Regions from separate parts of the Mesobacillus sp. LC4 genome, predicted to be linked through region 1. Evidence: predicted binding sites of a transcription regulator. Region 1 holds the regulator's gene; each other region holds the start of a gene.
What was found. The regulator Rex, encoded in region 1, represses fermentation and respiration genes when NADH is low (regulators of the CRP and FNR family bind a similar motif). The targets are predictions, from matches to a motif close to TTGTGAAATATTTCACAA.

Region 1 (5,801 bases):
CTAAAGTCGCAAGAGAAAAAAATGTTGTCAGACTCTTCTGTGGATATGTTAGTGTTTCAGAGGTTAATCTGTGTATAATGTGGATAAAATCAGCTATTTTTGTGGATAATGTGGAAAACTATCTGGATAAGCTATAAATCAGTCTTTACTATGTGAATAACTATGTGAACAAAAAGTCCCGGTTTTTAAATCGGGGCTTTTTTGTGGATTATTTGCGCTTTTTCATAGAATATTGTCGAAAATATGCTGGATATGTCATTTTAGGTTGCATGTTGATTTCACAGTGTTTATTCCAAATTGCTTGATTTTGTCGTATTTTTTGTAGTTAATCGGAATATCTCCGCCTATTGCTGCTTGAAAAGTGTCTTTTGAATACAATAACCGAAAATTCTCCGCTTATGAATTCTCTTACATACACGAAAATGAACAATGAATGATAATCGGGCATTCAAAAAATAAATACCGGACACATTCATGTCCGGTATTTCAATCATTAAGCCAGCTCTGTCCACTCTTCCATCAATTCATCGAGTGTCTCTTTGGCGGCTTCAATTTTGCTATTGATTTCTACAGCTTTTTCGTGATCCTGGAAGATTTCAGGGTCACAAAGCAATTCTTCATATTCAGCGACTTCCAACTCCAGCTGTTCAATTCTTGCTTCCACTTCTTCCATGCGGCGTTTGCGCTGGCGTTCGAGTTTTTTGGCTTCTTTGTCTTGCTGGTAGGAGGTCTTGTCCTGCTTGGAGTTATCCACAGCACTTCCCGCTGCTTTGGCAGCCTGTTCGGCCATGGCTCGCAGTTCTTCCTGCTCCAGCTTTTTCTCGACATAGTAATCGTAATCACCAAGGTATTCCGTTGCACCGCCTCGATCGAGCTCAAGGACTTTTGTGGCTATCCTGTTGATAAAATAGCGGTCATGTGAGACGAACAGGATGGTGCCTGGATAATCGATCAGTGCATTTTCAAGCACTTCCTTGCTGTCCAGATCAAGGTGGTTTGTCGGCTCGTCCAAAATTAAGAAATTCGAGTTCTGCAGCATCAGCTTGGCCAGTGCCAAACGTGCTTTTTCGCCACCGCTAAGGGTGGAAACGATCTTTAGGACATCGTCTCCTGAGAATAGGAAGTTCCCTAAGACGGTACGGATTTCTTTTTCAGATTTCAATGGGTATTCATCCCAGAGTTCATTCAAAACCTTTTTGTTCGAGCTAAGTTCTGCCTGTTCCTGATCATAGTAGCCAATCGAGACATTAGAACCGTATTGAATATTCCCTTTAATCGAAGGCAGTTTCTCCACGATGGTTTTTAATAAAGTTGATTTACCAACGCCATTTGGTCCAACCAATGCGGTACTGTCTCCACGTGAAAGATTGAAAAAGATATTTTCAGATACGATGTCATTGTGATAGCCGACAGATAGGGCATCAACCTTCATGACATCGTTCCCGCTTTGTCGTTCGATTTGAAAGCTGAATGAGGCAGATTTTTCATCTCCCTTGGGCCTGTCCATGCGATCGATTTTTTCCAGCTGCTTCCGACGGCTTTGGGCACGCTTGGTTGTGGATGCCCTGGCCAAGTTCCTCTGGATAAAATCCTGGAGCTTGAAGATTTCATCCTGCTGCTTCTCATACAGTTTCATGTCGCGTTCGTAATTCGCAGCTTTCTGATCTAAGTACGAGCTGTAATTGCCAGGAAACTTTGTCAGCTGATGGCGGGAAATTTCATAAACCTGGTTGACGACCTTATCAAGGAAATAGCGGTCGTGGGATACAATCAGGATTGCCCCGTTGTAGCCCTGCAAATACTGCTCAAGCCACGATAGCGTATCAATATCAAGATGGTTCGTCGGTTCATCGAGAATCAAAATATCCGGACGGGTCAATAAAAGTTTCGCCAATGCGAGTCTAGTTTTTTGTCCTCCGCTTAAAGTGGATATTTTTGTGGAATAATCAAAAGAATGGAAGTTAAGGCCGTGAAGGACGGAACGAATATCGGCTTCATATTGGTAGCCGCCTTTTTCCTTGAACTGGACCTGAAGCAGGTCATAATCTTTTAAAACCCTGTCGTATTCTGTCTGGTTAGAAAGAATGTCAGGATCCGACATCTTTTCTTCCAATCTGCGCAATTCTTTTTCCATGCTGTGCAGATAGTCAAAAACGGCCAGCATTTCATCCCAGATGCTTTTCTCGGATTCCAGCCCGGTATTCTGGGCGAGATAGCCAATCATCGTCCCTTTAGGACGGATGATTTCACCGCCATCATGGGATTCATACCCGGCAATGATCTTCAGCAGGGTTGATTTTCCTGCTCCGTTTCTTCCAACAAGCGCAACACGGTCGTTGGTCTGTATTTCAAACTTTATATTCGATAAAATAAGATCAGCAGCAAAATATTTTGATAGCTGATTAACCTGTAATAAAATCATTGTTTTCACCTCTATTGCCTTAGAGATAGTGTAACCCATTAATATAGGCACGGCAATATGTGCGAACTGCTATAGGTTATATGGTATTGAAATTTCACTATGTATTGTGAACACTGAAACAAAGTTCACACACAAGTTTGACAAAATAGTGTATCATTTGATAGAAAGGAGCTTACATATGGCAGAATTTACTCATTTTAACGAAGAGGGCAGAGCAAAGATGGTCGATGTCAGTGAAAAACCGGAGACGGTCCGTACGGCAGTCGCCCATTCAAGCATAACCGTGAATGAAGATATATATGTGAGAATCACTGAAAATAAAATGAAAAAAGGGGATGTACTGGCTGTCGCGCAGGTAGCAGGCATCATGGCGGCGAAAAAAACGTCTGAAATCATCCCGATGTGCCACCCGATTCCACTGACAGGGATTGACCTTTCATTCGATTGGGAGCAAAATGGAAATGACTATGTTTTAAATATCGCCGCAGCTGTAAAAACAAAAGGGAATACAGGTGTGGAAATGGAAGCGTTAACAGCAGCTTCAGCATGTGCGCTGACTGTTTATGATATGTGCAAGGCCGTTGATAAGGGCATGGTAATCGGAAAGACCTATCTGGTCGAAAAAACCGGTGGTAAGAACGGCGATTTCAAGAGAGAAGAAAAGTTGAGATAGAAATACGGACAGGGTGGAGGATGGAGAATGACGAATGATGCTATGAAGATTCCGCAGGCAACCGCAAAACGTTTGCCGCTGTATTACCGGTTCTTATTGAACTTGCATTCTTCAGGTAAGCAAAGAGTATCATCAGCGGAATTAAGTGAAGCGGTAAAAGTGGATTCAGCGACAATCCGCAGGGATTTTTCCTACTTTGGAGCTTTGGGTAAAAAGGGGTACGGCTACAATGTCAATTACCTGCTGACCTTTTTCCGAAAGACACTGGATCAGGATGAATTGACGAAGGTTGCCTTGATCGGAGTCGGTAATCTGGGAACAGCGTTTCTGAACTACAATTTTTCAAAGAACAATAATACGAAAATCGAGATTGCCTTTGACGTAGATCCAGGTAAAGTGGGCACGAAGATTGGTGACGTAGCAGTGTACCATATGGATGATCTCGACAAAGTTGTCGTAGAGGAAGGCATCCAGGTGGCAATTCTGACAGTCCCGTCTGCTGTCGCACAGCCGATAACAGACCGATTGGTGCAGGCAAATATCAAGGGAATCCTGAACTTCACGCCGGCGAGGCTGAATGTGCCTTCATCGATCAGGATCCATCATATTGATTTGGCAGTTGAATTGCAATCATTGATCTATTTCTTAAAGCATTACCCGACAGATACCGAACCAACAGAATCGGCAGAATAAAAAGTAGCTCCTTCAGAGGAAGGAGCTACTTTTTCTGTATATTCTTCAATTTGAAATGAAAAAGGATCATCCTGATGCCAGAACCAAAGTCGAACGTGGCAAGAGCCACTAGTAAGTAGCTGAAGAATCCCCATCCTGAATCGTTTACATTCTGGATGGCGAAATAGGTGAATAAGCTGCCTAACAAGATGTAGACAATGCCTGAAAATAAAGGCGATTGTTTCATAACTTAGAATCCCCCAATAAAACCTTGAATTTTCTCTGCTTCTTTTATCATTCTCTCAATGTCTTCCCTAAATACGGATTGAAGCAGGACAACCATTGTATTCATTGTAACATGGGCGATGATTGGCACGATGATCCGCTTTGTTTTTACATAAAGGAAAGCAAAAGTGAACCCCATTGCAGAGTACAAGATCACATGCTCTGGTTCCATATGTGCAAGCGCAAAAATAACAGAGCTGATCAATCCAGCGAAAAAGAAATTCATTTTCTTATGCAGGCTGCCGAAAATGATCTTACGGAAGACGATTTCCTCTAATATAGGGCCGATGATCGAACTGACCAAAATGACAACCGGGAACATTTCAATCAGCTTAATGATTTCCTGTGTATTCTCAGAGCCCATTTCGATGCCAAGCATATTCTCGATATTGGCGGCGATTGATTGCGCGAACAGTGCGAGGAATACACCTGCGAAAGCCCAGGCGGCTGAGCTTGCTGGAGAGGACGCATCACGTAAGTCCGCATGAGATCTGCGTTCTTTCCTTAAAAGCAAAAGCACGATGACTAGTGTCAGTGAAAAGCTGATCACAAGCCAGTATGGAATCGAGAGGGTCTCCATTTCCTCCAGGCTCTTTCCCATCGCAGCACCGGTGAAGGCGACAATCGGGATGCCAATCAGGCTTGAAAGCTGCATGACGATATAGGCGATAATGATGTACCAGTATTCCTTTTTCAATAGAAAAACTCCTTATCAATGCAGATAATGTATGTCCTGAAATTTTACGTAATAATAAGCCGACCTGTAAAATAAAATACGAGGACAGCTTTGGTTTGGATAGACACTGTCTTTATTCTACTAATAAATGATTGGAAAGTTCAAATTGTAGGGTCAGGAGAAAAAACGGTGGAACCAGGTTTTAATCATTTTGGAGAGCACTTGCGGGATAAGGTGAATAATTTTATGAAAAGGGTCGGAGGAAACATGATCTATTTGGAAACGCCAAGGCTGAAGCTACGTGACTGGTCAGCAGAAGATCTGGAGCACTTTGCAAATATGAATGCGGACCAGGAGGTCATGAAGTATTTTGCCAATACTTTATCAGAAGAAGAAACGCACCAATTTTATCAAAACATTATCTCCGAGTTGGAGGATTGCGGCTATGGGCTGTATGCTGTTGAAGTCAAGGAGACGAAAGAATATATAGGTTTTATAGGATTTCACAGGGCAACTTTCGAAGCGGATTTTACGCCGTGTATCGAAATTGGCTGGAGGCTCAAGAAAGAGTCATGGGGAAATGGGTATGCAACGGAAGGGGCTAAGGCTTGTCTGGAGTATGGATTCAATGAACTGGGCTTTAGCAAGGTCGTCAGTTTCACAGCTGAGATCAACAGACCTTCTATAAATGTCATGAAAAAAATCGGCATGAAGCCTGTCAAGACTTTTCAACATCCTAAAGTGGATAAGGGCAGTCCTTTGAGGAGGCATGTCCTGTTTCAAATAGAATGTTAAGACCGTCAGCAGAGAATTTTCCACGATTCGACAAGGGCATGGGAATCATAATTTTTTAAGAAAAAATCTTGCTTCACGCTTGCAAAAAAAATGGAGATTCATTATTATATAAATTGTGTTAGCACTCTATTGAGGCGAGTGCTAATAAAAATAATTTACATATAATTTGAGGAGGTTGTTTCACTTGATCAAGCCACTAGGAGATCGCATTATTATCGAGCTTGTTGAGTCTGAAGAAAAAACTGCAAGCGGTATCGTGTTACCCGACACAGCGAAAG
Region 2 (5,801 bases), on a different contig from region 1:
ATTGTCGTATGTGTCAAGCAAGTGCCCGATACGAAAATCATCAAAATCAATCCTAAGACCAATACTCTGGACAGGCGAAGCGCACCAGCCATTTTGAATCCTTATGATGCTCACGCTGTACAGGAAGCTGTGAAAATCAGGAATAAAACAGGAGGAAGTATTTCTGTACTTTCAATGGGACCGCCACAGGCAGTATCTGTCATAAAAAAAAGTGTGGAAATTGGCGCAGACCGTGGATACCTCATTTCAGACAGAGCTTTCGCGGGAGCTGATACCCTTGCGACTAGTTATGCGCTCTCCAAGGCGCTTGAAAAAATATCGAAGGATCATCCCATAGATCTCGTCATTTGCGGAAAGCATGCGATTGATGGAGATACAGGACAAGTAGGACCTGGTATTGCGCGACGTCTTGATATTCCCCCGATCACGAACGTGATTGAAGTTTCAAAGGTTAATAAGGAAGAAAAATATGTCCATATCAAGCGCAAGCAAATCGATGGATACGAGGTCTTACAATCGCAGCTTCCTTGTTTGCTGACTGTTGAAAAAGAGATTAATGACATAGAGTATGCACCACTTCCAAACATGATCAATGCAGCAAGATATGAGCCGGTCATCTGGTCTGTGAATGATCTTGAGGATGTTGACAAGACCCAATTGGGATTAAAAGGATCGCCAACAATTGTCGGCAAGATGTTCAGTCCTCCTAAGCTAGAAGGCGGGAAAAGGATTGAAGGAGATGCCGATGCCCAAGTAGAGCAGCTGATGGGAATCCTGATGGAAAGAAAAGATTTATTGAAATTAAATGCAGCCAACTCTTGATTGTAGTTAAAAGGGGGAATAGCAGAATGGAAGAAAACCAGGGAGTCTGGGTATTCATTGAAGTAAATGATGGAAAAATCGAAGGAGTTTCACTGGAATTGCTTGGTGCAGGAAGGAAGCTTGCCGACAAATTGGAAGTGCCGCTGTCCGGGGTTATGCTTGGGCAAGGTGTCATGCCTTTAGCAAATGAAGTGATCTATGCTGGTGCAGACCAAGTATATGTCGTTGACCATCCGGTCCTGAAGGATTATCGGACTGAGTCCTATATGAAGGGTGTCTGTACCCTGGCTGAAAAATATAAGCCTGAAATCTTCCTTTATGGAGCAACTCCAAATGGAAAAGACCTGGCAAGTGCGGTTGCAACGGATTTAAGCACTGGTTTGACCGCGGATACAACGATGCTTGACGTCGATATTGAGAAAAGGCTGCTTGAAGCGAGCCGTCCTGCATTTGGCGGAAATATCATGGCAACCATTCTTTGTAAAAAACACAGGCCGCAAATGGCTACAGTGCGCCCTAAGGTAATGAAAGCCCTCGAAACAGATGAAGGCAGGAAGGGAGTCATCATCGAAGAGGAATTAGAAATTAGGGAAGAAGATATGCGTACAAAGGTGCTTGAAATTGTGAAGGACGTAACAAAAAAGGCAAGCCTTGCAGAAGCCCATGTCATCGTCGCTGGCGGGAAAGGTTTGGGCGATATCCAGGGATTCCAGCTTATCCATGAGTTAGCAGAAGTGATTGGAGCAAGTGTAGGGGGCACAAGGGATGTTGTCGAGGCAGGCTGGCTGAAGCATGAGCAGCAAATAGGCCAGACTGGTGAAACGGTAACGCCGAAAATCTATTTTGCTATCGGAATTTCAGGGGCAATTCAGCATGTCGAAGGAATGAAGAACTCTGAGCTGATCATTGCCATAAACAAGGATCCGAACGCTCCGATTTTCGATGTAGCCACATATGGCATTGTTGGTGATGCATTGGAAATAGTGCCTAAACTAATCAAGCAGTTCAAACAGCTCAGCAAAGAGAAGGGCGGGGAAATGAGCTATGTCTGAAAAATTTGATGTAATCGTCGTAGGAGCCGGCCCTGCTGGAACATCATGTGCCTACAACTGTGCCAAAAACGGCCTGAAAGTATTGTTGATTGAACGTGGTGAATACCCAGGTTCAAAGAATGTTATGGGTGGGGTTCTTTACCGGAAACAGATGGAAGACATCATTCCGGAATTTTGGAAGGAAGCGCCATTGGAGCGGCCTGTTGTTGAGCAGCGCTTCTGGATGATGGATAAAGAATCGGTTGTCCAGTTTGGCTACAAAGGTCTTGAATGGGCGGTTGAACCATATAATAACTTTACAGTACTGCGTGCCCAATTTGACCAATGGTTCGCAAAGAAAGCGGTCGAACAGGGTGCCTTGTTGATTAATGAAACAGTTGTCACAGAATGTATTGTGGAAAATGGCAAGGTAATAGGCGTGCGCACCGACCGCCCTGATGGAGAAGCGTTTGCGGATGTTGTCGTGCTCGCAGACGGTGTAAACTCCCTGCTATCCAAGCAGCTTGGCTTCCACAGGGAATTCAGGCCTGATGAAGTGGCACTGACGGTTATGGAAGTTATCAATCTTCCAAAGGACAAAATCAATGAACGCTTCAATCTTGAAGGAAATCATGGAACGACAATTGAGATATTCGGTGATTCTACGCAAGGCAATCTTGGTACTGCCTTCCTTTATACAAACAAAGAAAGTTTGAACATCGGGGTAGGCACTACGCTCTCAAGCATGATCAAAGCCAAATTGAAGCCATATGAGCTGCTTGATTACCTGAAGAAACATCCAATGGTCCGTCCGTATCTGGAGGGAGGAGAATCGGCAGAATACTTGGCCCACTTGATTCCTGAAGGAGGATTCAATTCCGTGCCAAGGGTTGCGGGGAACGGTGTGCTTGTAGTAGGGGATGCCGCCCAGCTCGTCAATGCCATTCACCGTGAAGGGTCAAACATGGCGATGGCTTCAGGCCAAATGGCTGCAGAAGCGATTGTTGAAGCCAAAAAGGATGGCGACTTCAGCGAGAGCAGCTTGAATCGCTATAAAGAAGCGTTATTCGGAAGCTTCATCATTAAGGACCTTGAAAAATATAAGGATGCAGCACATACCTTTGAGACATACCCGCAGTATTTCAAGGAATATCTGCCGATGATGAACAAGGCAATGAGCAAGTTTTTCACTGTTGATGGAACACCAAAGAAAGAAAAACAAAAGGAAATCATGCGCAGCGTGACGGCTGAAAAAGGTACCTTTAAGGTTATGCAAGACATCTATCGTGCCTGGAAGGCGGTGAAATAATGTCAACGACAAACATCGAGGAAAAACAATTTCTTTTAAGGTTTAAGTGTGACACAAAATCGCATCTTACAGTTTTGGACCATGACGTCTGCATGACACAATGTCCTGACAAGCTTTGTACCGTTTTCTGTCCTGCTGAGGTGTACAAGTGGGAAGGGAAAAGGATGCAGGTAGGCTATGAGGGCTGCCATGAATGCGGTAGCTGCCGGATCGGATGCCCTTACCAGAATATAAAATGGGAATATCCAAAAGGCGGTCACGGCATTGTATTCAGGCTTGCTTAATAGTTAATTAGAAGAGACTGGCGGACAAATAATTCGCCAGTCTCTTTACTATTTTAAACAAGCAAAACAATGAGTACAAAGGTGTTGACAGTTAGTGGGAAAATGGTTTGAAAAAGTGATGGGATTTACTTTACAAGCTAATCGTACCAATTGTTTCTATATTCATCATATGTAAGTTAATTCACAAGTGGGTTCAAAAAAAGGTGTAGCTTTTTAAAAGAGGGGATGAAAGAGGGGGTTAACTGATTTTTTCTTGCTGGCGCATTGTGTGAAGCTGATCACTGAGGATTTCTTTTTCTATGTTCCTCGCTGCCTCCATAGCATCATCAAAGGTGTCAAACAGTGCTGATGCATAAACTGGCTTGCCGGCATCATATATTCCAGATGAATCTGATTTGTATATCGTTACATTCCAATCGAAGCATTCACTATCTTCTTTTTGGTGCCCTTGAAGCCCAACCAATAAATGGGTATGCAGCAGGTCAGACTGGGTGTCGATGAAAGCCTTCTTATCGCTAAGCCCTGCTTGAACAAGTGACTTTTGATAAAAATCGCGGTACAAAGTATTCTGCAAGGTAAAATCACTCCTTTTACTTTTAGCTATAACTTTATTATATGTAAGGATTTATAATATTTGAAGGATAATTGTTAAAATTTTTAGAAATTTTAACAAAGTGTCATTTTTCCTTCACAATTTCTTGAATAAATCCAAATTGTGATGCCTATCACAACCTCTAATACGATTGCTTCCTATAATTAAAATATAACTTATATTATAGGAGGCCGATTTAAGATGACAGGATGTTTGAGTGGTATTAACCAGGATTCGAGTTTTACATTAAGTGCTGGTCTTCAACAATTAAAAAATGAGCATCCGCCACTCTTGGAGATGCTTGCAAACCTTTTGGATCTTTCACAGAAAATCGAAGAAGGGGAGCAAATGGAAGAAAACTTCTCGAGGCTGAGGGAGATGGTCATTGAGTTCCTTGCGGAGCTGGAGCCGCATTCAGAGAGAGAGGAAGGCGTATTGTTTGAGATGATGGCAGCCTATATTGGAAGAGAAATGGGACCGATTGCCGTCATGGAATATGAGCATGATCAGGCAAAGCGCTTTATCGGGACCTTCCTTCATAATACAAAGGATGGCACCATTGGTTTTTCAAATGAGAAGATGATTGAAAATGCCCAGATGATAAAAAATGCAAATTACACCTTGGTGAGCCATTTTGCTAAAGAGGAAAGCATTCTTTTCCCGATGGCGGAGAATTTGTTCAGCGAGGAAGAAAAACAGGAATTGGCTGAACGCATTAAAGTAATATAAAGATTGAAAAGGGTGAAGCAGCCATTGCTTCACCCTTTTGAAATCTTTTTAAGCTTCAGTGATCGTTATTAGTTTAATGTCTTTTGTATCGAATCGATAAAAAACATCATCTTCATCAGTAAATTCAATCAACCCTTCTTGGTCTTTGGCATCCTGGATGGCTCCAGCAATGTCCTCCACCTCGATAGGTCGTGAAACGGAAAAATCTTTTTCAAAAAAATAATTGATCTTAAACTTAGACATGATAATCTCCCTTCATTAAATCCTCACTTTCTTTCTTTCCTTATCAGGGGCATGCCTAAACATAAAAGTGCAAATGGAAATAATTAATTCTATAAAGTAGGAATGATTCAACCATTCCTATCTGTGCCATTCAGCCAGTTTTTCATCTGAAGGAAGGAACATTGTCAGTAGTCCCAGCAGAGGTAGGAACCCGACACAGATGATCATCAATGGCAAGCCGATCAGGTCAGCAAGATAACCAAGACCGACAGAGCCAATAGCACCCATACCGAATGCAAGACCGACCGTCAGTCCCGCCATCGTGCCGATTTTACCTGGAACAAGCTCCTGTGCGTATACAACAGTAACCGAAAAGCTCGACATCAACATAAAGCCGCTTAGGGTAAGCAGGGCAAAAGCGATGCTGTACGGCATAAATGGAATGATGGCGGATAGAGGCGCAGTCGCAATCATCGAAAGGAATATAATGTTTTTCTTGCCAAAACGGTCAGCCAGCGGGCCACCGAAAAAAGTGCCGAACGCACCGGCAACAAGGAAGGCAAATAAGAATATTTGAGCCTCTTTAATCGATAGGCCATATTTGTCAATCGTATAGAATGCATAGAAATTCGTCATACCCGAGATATACCAGGAACGGGCGAAAATTAAAAATAAAATCAGGACAAGCGCCATTTTAATATTTTTTGAGATCTTTCTATTTACTTGTTTGTTAGCTTGATTGACTTTGGCTGCTATTTTTTCATAATCCAATTTCCGGCTGTACCAGGCGGCGATATATAAAAGCAGCCCAA
Region 3 (5,801 bases), on a different contig from region 1:
GCATCAGCATTCTCCAACAAATTTATAGTAGATTTATGTATACCCTAAATTCATTTGATTGGAAACATAGTATGCCCCAATATACAGCAGCAGGAAGCAAACAAGTTTACGATAAGAGCTTTTCTCAAAAAAAAAAAAGACCCCCGAAGGAGTCTTAGCCGCCAATATAGGACATTTCGATTTTCTTTCTGTTCGCAACTGTTTCAGCTGTTCGTTCATCCGAATAGCGGTCTGTTCTATGATTCCAAACGTCAGTAATGCGGGTGCGGAGTTCATCATCTGTGGCACCAGCGCGCATGAAGTCGCGTATATCGTGGCCATTTCCATTGAACAGGCAAGTGAAGATCTGGCCGTTCGCTGACAAACGTGACCTTGTGCAGCTTGAGCAGAATGACTCTGATACCGATGAAATGAAGCCGACATTAATATCGGTACCTTTATAGCGGTATTTCTTAGCGACCTCACCGAAATACTCAGGATCAACCGGTTCCAATTCATAGTGCTGGCTTATAAGGTCATGAATCTGTTTCTTGGTGATGACATCGTCCATCTTCCAGCCGTTGGTGCTGCCCACATCCATGTATTCAATGTAGCGAAGCTCCAAGCCTGATTTTTTGCAGAAGTCGGCCATTGGTAGAATCTCAGTATCATTGAGTCCCTTTTTGACAACCATATTGATCTTAACGCCCAAGCCAGCTTTCTTCGCTGCCTCGATCCCTTTTAATACAGGTCCGACGCCGACATTCCGTCCATTAATTTCGCCAAACAATTCATCTTTAAGACTGTCCAAGCTGATATTGACCCGCTTCAGGCCAGCAGCATACAGCTCCTCCGCATGCTTAGGCAGCATTACGCCATTGGTGGTCAAAGCGATATCTTTCAATCCTTCGATGTCATTCAGCATCCTGACAAGAATCGGCAAATCCTTGCGCATCAATGGCTCCCCGCCTGTAAGCCTGATTTTTTCCACCCCAAGCTCTATGAATAACTTTGCTACCCGTTCAATTTCTTCATAAGACAATAACTCGCTTTTAGGAAGAAATACAAAATCAGGGCCAAATATCTCAGCTGGCATACAATACTGACAGCGGAAGTTACATCGATCTATAACAGAAATACGCAAATCGCGGAGCGGTCTATTTAATTGATCTTTTATTATGTTTTTCACCATTATGTGTCAACTCCAATTATAGAAGTGATGATTACTGACATTGTAACAGCAACATAGATTGTTCACTGTTAATATTCTCACAGTAACATTTTTAGTCTTCTATTAGAATAGTAGATTTCATCCTTATGTCTATATTACAACATATAAACTGCCTGGATAGTGTTTTTATGCAGAAATGTCATGATGTTGTCAAAAATCTTTGGGAAATGTAAGCGTCTACGTGTGTTATCAGCGTTATAAGCCCAAAATTTCCTGGTAAAGCAAGAAAAGACCGCATCATGGACGCAGTCTTTCAAAAGCTCATTTTTTTTCCATGGTCATTTCACTGAACATGCCAACAAAGTTCTTGAGTTCGCCTGCCTCATTTTTCACCATGCTGATTGTCAGGAGTTCAGGATAAATCAATCCGTTTTTCTTCTTATTCCAAATCTCCCCCTGCCAGGATCCCTTTTCCGCTATCACTTTCCACATCTCCCTGTAAAAGTCTTCCCCATGTTTTCCGGATTGTAGAAAACGCGGGTTTTTCCCAATGACTTCTTCTGCATTGTAGCCAGTTACAGTCGTGAATGCTGGATTTACTTGTTGGATCGTTCCTTTTACATCTGTAATCATGATTCCCTCAGCCGTGTGGTCGATGATATTTTTAGCAAGACTTAATTTATCCTGATAGTACATCCAGATCACGATAATCAAACTTGCCAGTGCCACCTGTGATAAGGCCATGAAACCGATGGCGTAATGTCCGGTAAGGTTATAAAGGAATGCAAGCATAAGGGGTGGGAAAAATCCTCCTAAACCGCCCATCGCTGATACAATTCCGTTCACGATTCCCGCTTGCTTGGAGAAATAAAGCGGGACTAGCTTGAAGACAGTTCCATTCCCGATGCCAGCACTGATCGCGACTGCGAGACAGCCAACTGTATACAATGTCAACGATGGTGTGAAGGAGAGCAGGATGCCCGAACTGGTCATTCCAGCGAACACTCCCATCAGTATGACAAAAGAGTTGAATTTATCACCAAGCCAGCCGCCAATCGGCCTGAAAAAGGTTGCGAGGGCGATGAAGCCTGCTGTCCTTAGTCCAGCATCTACTTTATCAAGCTCGAAATGAGATACAAGGAAATTGGGCAAGTAAATCGTGAAGGCCACAAATGAACCAAAAGTAATGAAATAAAATAAGCTCAGTGCCCATAGCTTCTGGTTTTTATATACACTCTTGATTTGCTCACCCATAGGAGTCACAACTCTTGGTTCTTTTTTGTCACCAAGGAAAAAGTTAAGGACTGCAAATGCGATTAACAAAATTATGAATAGCTTGACTGTCGGCTGCCACCCTAATTGAGCAGCTATAACCGGTGCTGTAAACGTTGTAACCGCAGTTCCCAGATTTCCTACTCCATATATACCATTAACGAAACCATGGCGTTCCTTCGAATAATATTTCGGTAGTGAGGTGACACCCACAGAAAAGATCGCTCCCCCGATTCCCACAAACAGGCCTCCAATCAACAAATCAATAAAGGAATCAGCCATACTGATGAAATACACAGGGAACAAAAGAAAGGCAAAGCTGGTAAAAAACATTTTCCTTGCTCCATACTTGTTCGTCCAGAATCCAATTGGGATTCTCAGGACAGACCCGAGGACAACAGGAATGGCAGTGGCCATTGCAACCTGGTTCGCATCCAGCTGGATATCCTCTTTAATAAAGGGCATTAATGCGGATAAAATAACCCAGACCATAAATCCGGCCACAAGACTCAACGTTTGAAGTGACAATTGAATGTTCTGTGGTTTCATGATTTCCCCCTTTAGTTTACAGATTATTAAAAATCCCAGACATTATCTTAGATAAATAGTAAGAAAAATCAATAATATTGGATATGACGAACTTCACATCATCTTTTTGTTCAATAAACTGTCACAGTTGGTTCTAAACATGCGAAACACCCGTCATCTTTTATCGATATAATGAAAACAGAGAAAAACATTGTTTCTAAAATGTGAACAAAACCGTCTTAGATTGTGACGAGATTATGAACTTTCCTTTATCAATATTTAGTTAACACTATCCTGATGTTATTATTGGGTCAATAAAGATCTGCCACGGAAAAAACGAAAAGCGCATGCGCCTTGGTCAGACCCGACTAGCGTTGGAGGGCCGACCACTGAAGTCGCTCTTTGACTTCATTGGACGGACCCGAAAACGAAATGTGTAGCCGACTGCCCAGAAACACAGAAACTGGAGACTCCGACAAAGAAGCGCTTTTTGCTTCTGCCGGCGGAGTTGAAGTTTCGAAGTTTCTAGGAGGCGAAACTAGACAAACGTCTCGAGGGTCTAGGCGCAGGAGCTAGACAATTATCAAATTGAGGTTTATGCTTTTTAAAATCAAAAAAAGGGTGATGACCATGCCAAACACAACTAAAGTAACTCATTCAATTCAAATCAAAGAATTACTCCAGTTTGCCGACCGGACGATCCATGTGCCAAAAGGTTCATACCTGTTCCAGGAAGGTATGGAGGCTGAGGAGCTTTACTTGATTCTGGGCGGCAAGGTCCAAATCAGCAAGGTCACCCAGGATGGCCGCGAGCTCGCCTTAAGAATCTGCGGGGAAAATGATATTTGCGGAGAACTGACTCTGTTCACCGATGCACCTAAATATCTCTTGAGTGCACTTATTCTCGAAGATGCAAAAATCGCAGCAATCAGAAAAGATGTAATTGAAAAAGAGATTTTCCACAATCCTTCACTCGCTTTTGAATTCATGAAGTGGATGAGCGACCATTTCCGCAAAACTCAGACTAAGTTCCGCGACCTGGTGCTAAACGGAAAAAAAGGAGCATTATTCTCCACCTTGATTCGAATGACCAACAGCTACGGTGTCCAAAAAGATACCGGCATATTGATTGACTTGCCGCTGACCAACCAGGAGCTGGCTAATTTCTGCGGAACTTCACGCGAGAGCACAAACCGCATCCTGAACGACCTGAAGCGTGAAGGAATAATCTCGGTTAAAAAAGGAAAAATCCTTGTACATGATGTGAATTTTCTGCGCCAGGAAATTGGCTGCGAAAATTGCCCGGCAATATTTTGTTCTATAGATTAAATGAAAAAAAGCGAGTGAATGCCTTTATGGCTTCCCTCGCTTTTTCAATCGTACATGGAGGAGAGCCTCATCAGCTCTCCTGTTTTTGTTTTCGCAGTGCTTTAGGAATGTACACGCAGAATGGCTCGCTCTCCAGATAATCACCTGTCATTGCGTATGCCCGTGAACGTGAACCTCCGCAAACATGCCTGAATTCGCACACTCCGCATTTTCCTTTGTATTCATCCGGATTCCTCAATGACTTGAATACCGGAGATTCCCTGTAAATCTCTGCGAGCGGCTGTTCCCTTACATTTCCTGCTTTCACAGGCAGCAGTCCGCTCGGATAGACATCCCCAACATGGGAAATGAACACGAAACCATTGCCATCGTTGACACCTTTTGGGGCGCGTCCAAGGCCGTCGATTGAGCCAGTCAATCCTTCTTTTGTCAACGCAGTCAAATAATCGATTTCATCAGTGTGATCCTTCGCTTCCCGCATTTTTTGCTGGATGACAACACGGCGATAATGCTGGGCCGCAGTCGTCTTAATGTCAAACTTGACCCTTTTGCTTAAATCATAAAGCCAAGTGAAGACCTTTTCATGCTCTACCGGAGAGATCATGTCCTTCTCCTGTCCACGCCCAGTAGGGACAAGGAAGAATACACTCCAAAGAACACAGTCCAAATCTTCGACCATCTTAGCCATTTCATCTAAATACTCAATATTATATCTTGAAATAACAGTATTGATTTGAATTGGAATTTCGAGCTCATGCAAATACTTGATTCTTTCCATCGTCAGATCAAAAGAACCCGCTGTTCCCCTGAAGTGATCATGGACTTCAGCTGACGGCCCGTCAATACTGAATGCCCAGCGGGATAATCCAACCGACTTCGCCTTCTCAATCGCTTCTTTCGTCACATTGGGTGTCGCACTTGGTGTCATTGAAACACGTACGCCTTTTTTCACGGCATACTCAGCAATATCAAATACATCCTCCCTCATCAATGGGTCCCCACCCGTGAAGACAAGCATCGGATTATTCATTTCATATATTTGGTCAATCAGCACTTTCCCTTCTTCAAAAGACAGTTCACGCGGATCTCTTCTGTATTGTGCTTCCGCACGGCAGTGCAGGCATTTTAATTGGCAGGCTCTTGTAAGTTCCCAAATCACAATGAATGGGTCTTTGTTAAAATCTCTTTCAAACATATTGGCGCCTCCTTAAGTACTTCTCTATAAAAGAAGTATATAAGTGTTTCCAACATGATTAAGTGAACTAACTCACATAAATAGACCCGTAATTGCCTTTTTATATGACAATTTTGTGACCTGAAATATCGTGTCTTCTATAAAATAAAAAAGCAGCAGGAGTTTTCCCTGCTGCTCATTGTTATGAACTTAATCTCTCACACCCAATGCGATTTTTGCGTAACGGGACATCATGTCCTTCGACCATGGCGGGTTGAAGACGATATTCACTTCAGTATCTTTAACTTCCGGAAGGTCGGCAAGCGCCAACTTCACCTGCTCAACAAT

Region 2: a site for Rex is predicted at 4,160-4,177, ahead of AB5I83_RS15280 (hemerythrin domain-containing protein). Genes of this name have one in related genera too.
Region 3: a site for Rex is predicted at 3,053-3,070, ahead of AB5I83_RS14360 (nitrate/nitrite transporter). Genes of this name have one in related genera too.

What each region holds. Positions count from the first base shown of each region.
Region 1 is NZ_JBGCUB010000014.1:3,190-8,990, forward strand. It holds gene tsaD (tRNA (adenosine(37)-N6)-threonylcarbamoyltransferase complex transferase subunit TsaD) at 1-4, shown strand, start outside; gene AB5I83_RS22560 (ABC-F family ATP-binding cassette domain-containing protein) at 494-2,422, opposite strand; gene moaC (cyclic pyranopterin monophosphate synthase MoaC) at 2,601-3,095, shown strand; gene AB5I83_RS22570 (redox-sensing transcriptional repressor Rex) at 3,123-3,788, shown strand; gene AB5I83_RS22575 (YdiK family protein) at 3,814-4,014, opposite strand; gene AB5I83_RS22580 (CPBP family intramembrane glutamic endopeptidase) at 4,018-4,749, opposite strand; gene AB5I83_RS22585 (GNAT family N-acetyltransferase) at 4,996-5,523, shown strand; gene groES (co-chaperone GroES) at 5,708-5,801, shown strand, end outside.
Region 2 is NZ_JBGCUB010000004.1:392,121-397,921, forward strand. It holds gene AB5I83_RS15255 (electron transfer flavoprotein subunit beta/FixA family protein) at 1-822, shown strand, start outside; gene AB5I83_RS15260 (electron transfer flavoprotein subunit alpha/FixB family protein) at 849-1,874, shown strand; gene AB5I83_RS15265 (FAD-dependent oxidoreductase) at 1,867-3,162, shown strand; gene AB5I83_RS15270 (ferredoxin family protein) at 3,162-3,446, shown strand; gene AB5I83_RS15275 (hypothetical protein) at 3,685-4,020, opposite strand; gene AB5I83_RS15280 (hemerythrin domain-containing protein) at 4,240-4,767, shown strand; gene AB5I83_RS15285 (hypothetical protein) at 4,816-5,010, opposite strand; gene AB5I83_RS15290 (MFS transporter) at 5,128-5,801, opposite strand, start outside.
Region 3 is NZ_JBGCUB010000004.1:204,656-210,456, reverse strand. It holds gene cls (cardiolipin synthase) at 1-4, opposite strand, end outside; gene moaA (GTP 3',8-cyclase MoaA) at 155-1,171, opposite strand; gene AB5I83_RS14360 (nitrate/nitrite transporter) at 1,472-2,971, opposite strand; gene AB5I83_RS14355 (Crp/Fnr family transcriptional regulator) at 3,581-4,279, shown strand; gene AB5I83_RS14350 (TIGR04053 family radical SAM/SPASM domain-containing protein) at 4,350-5,474, opposite strand; gene AB5I83_RS14345 (metal-sulfur cluster assembly factor) at 5,664-5,801, opposite strand, start outside.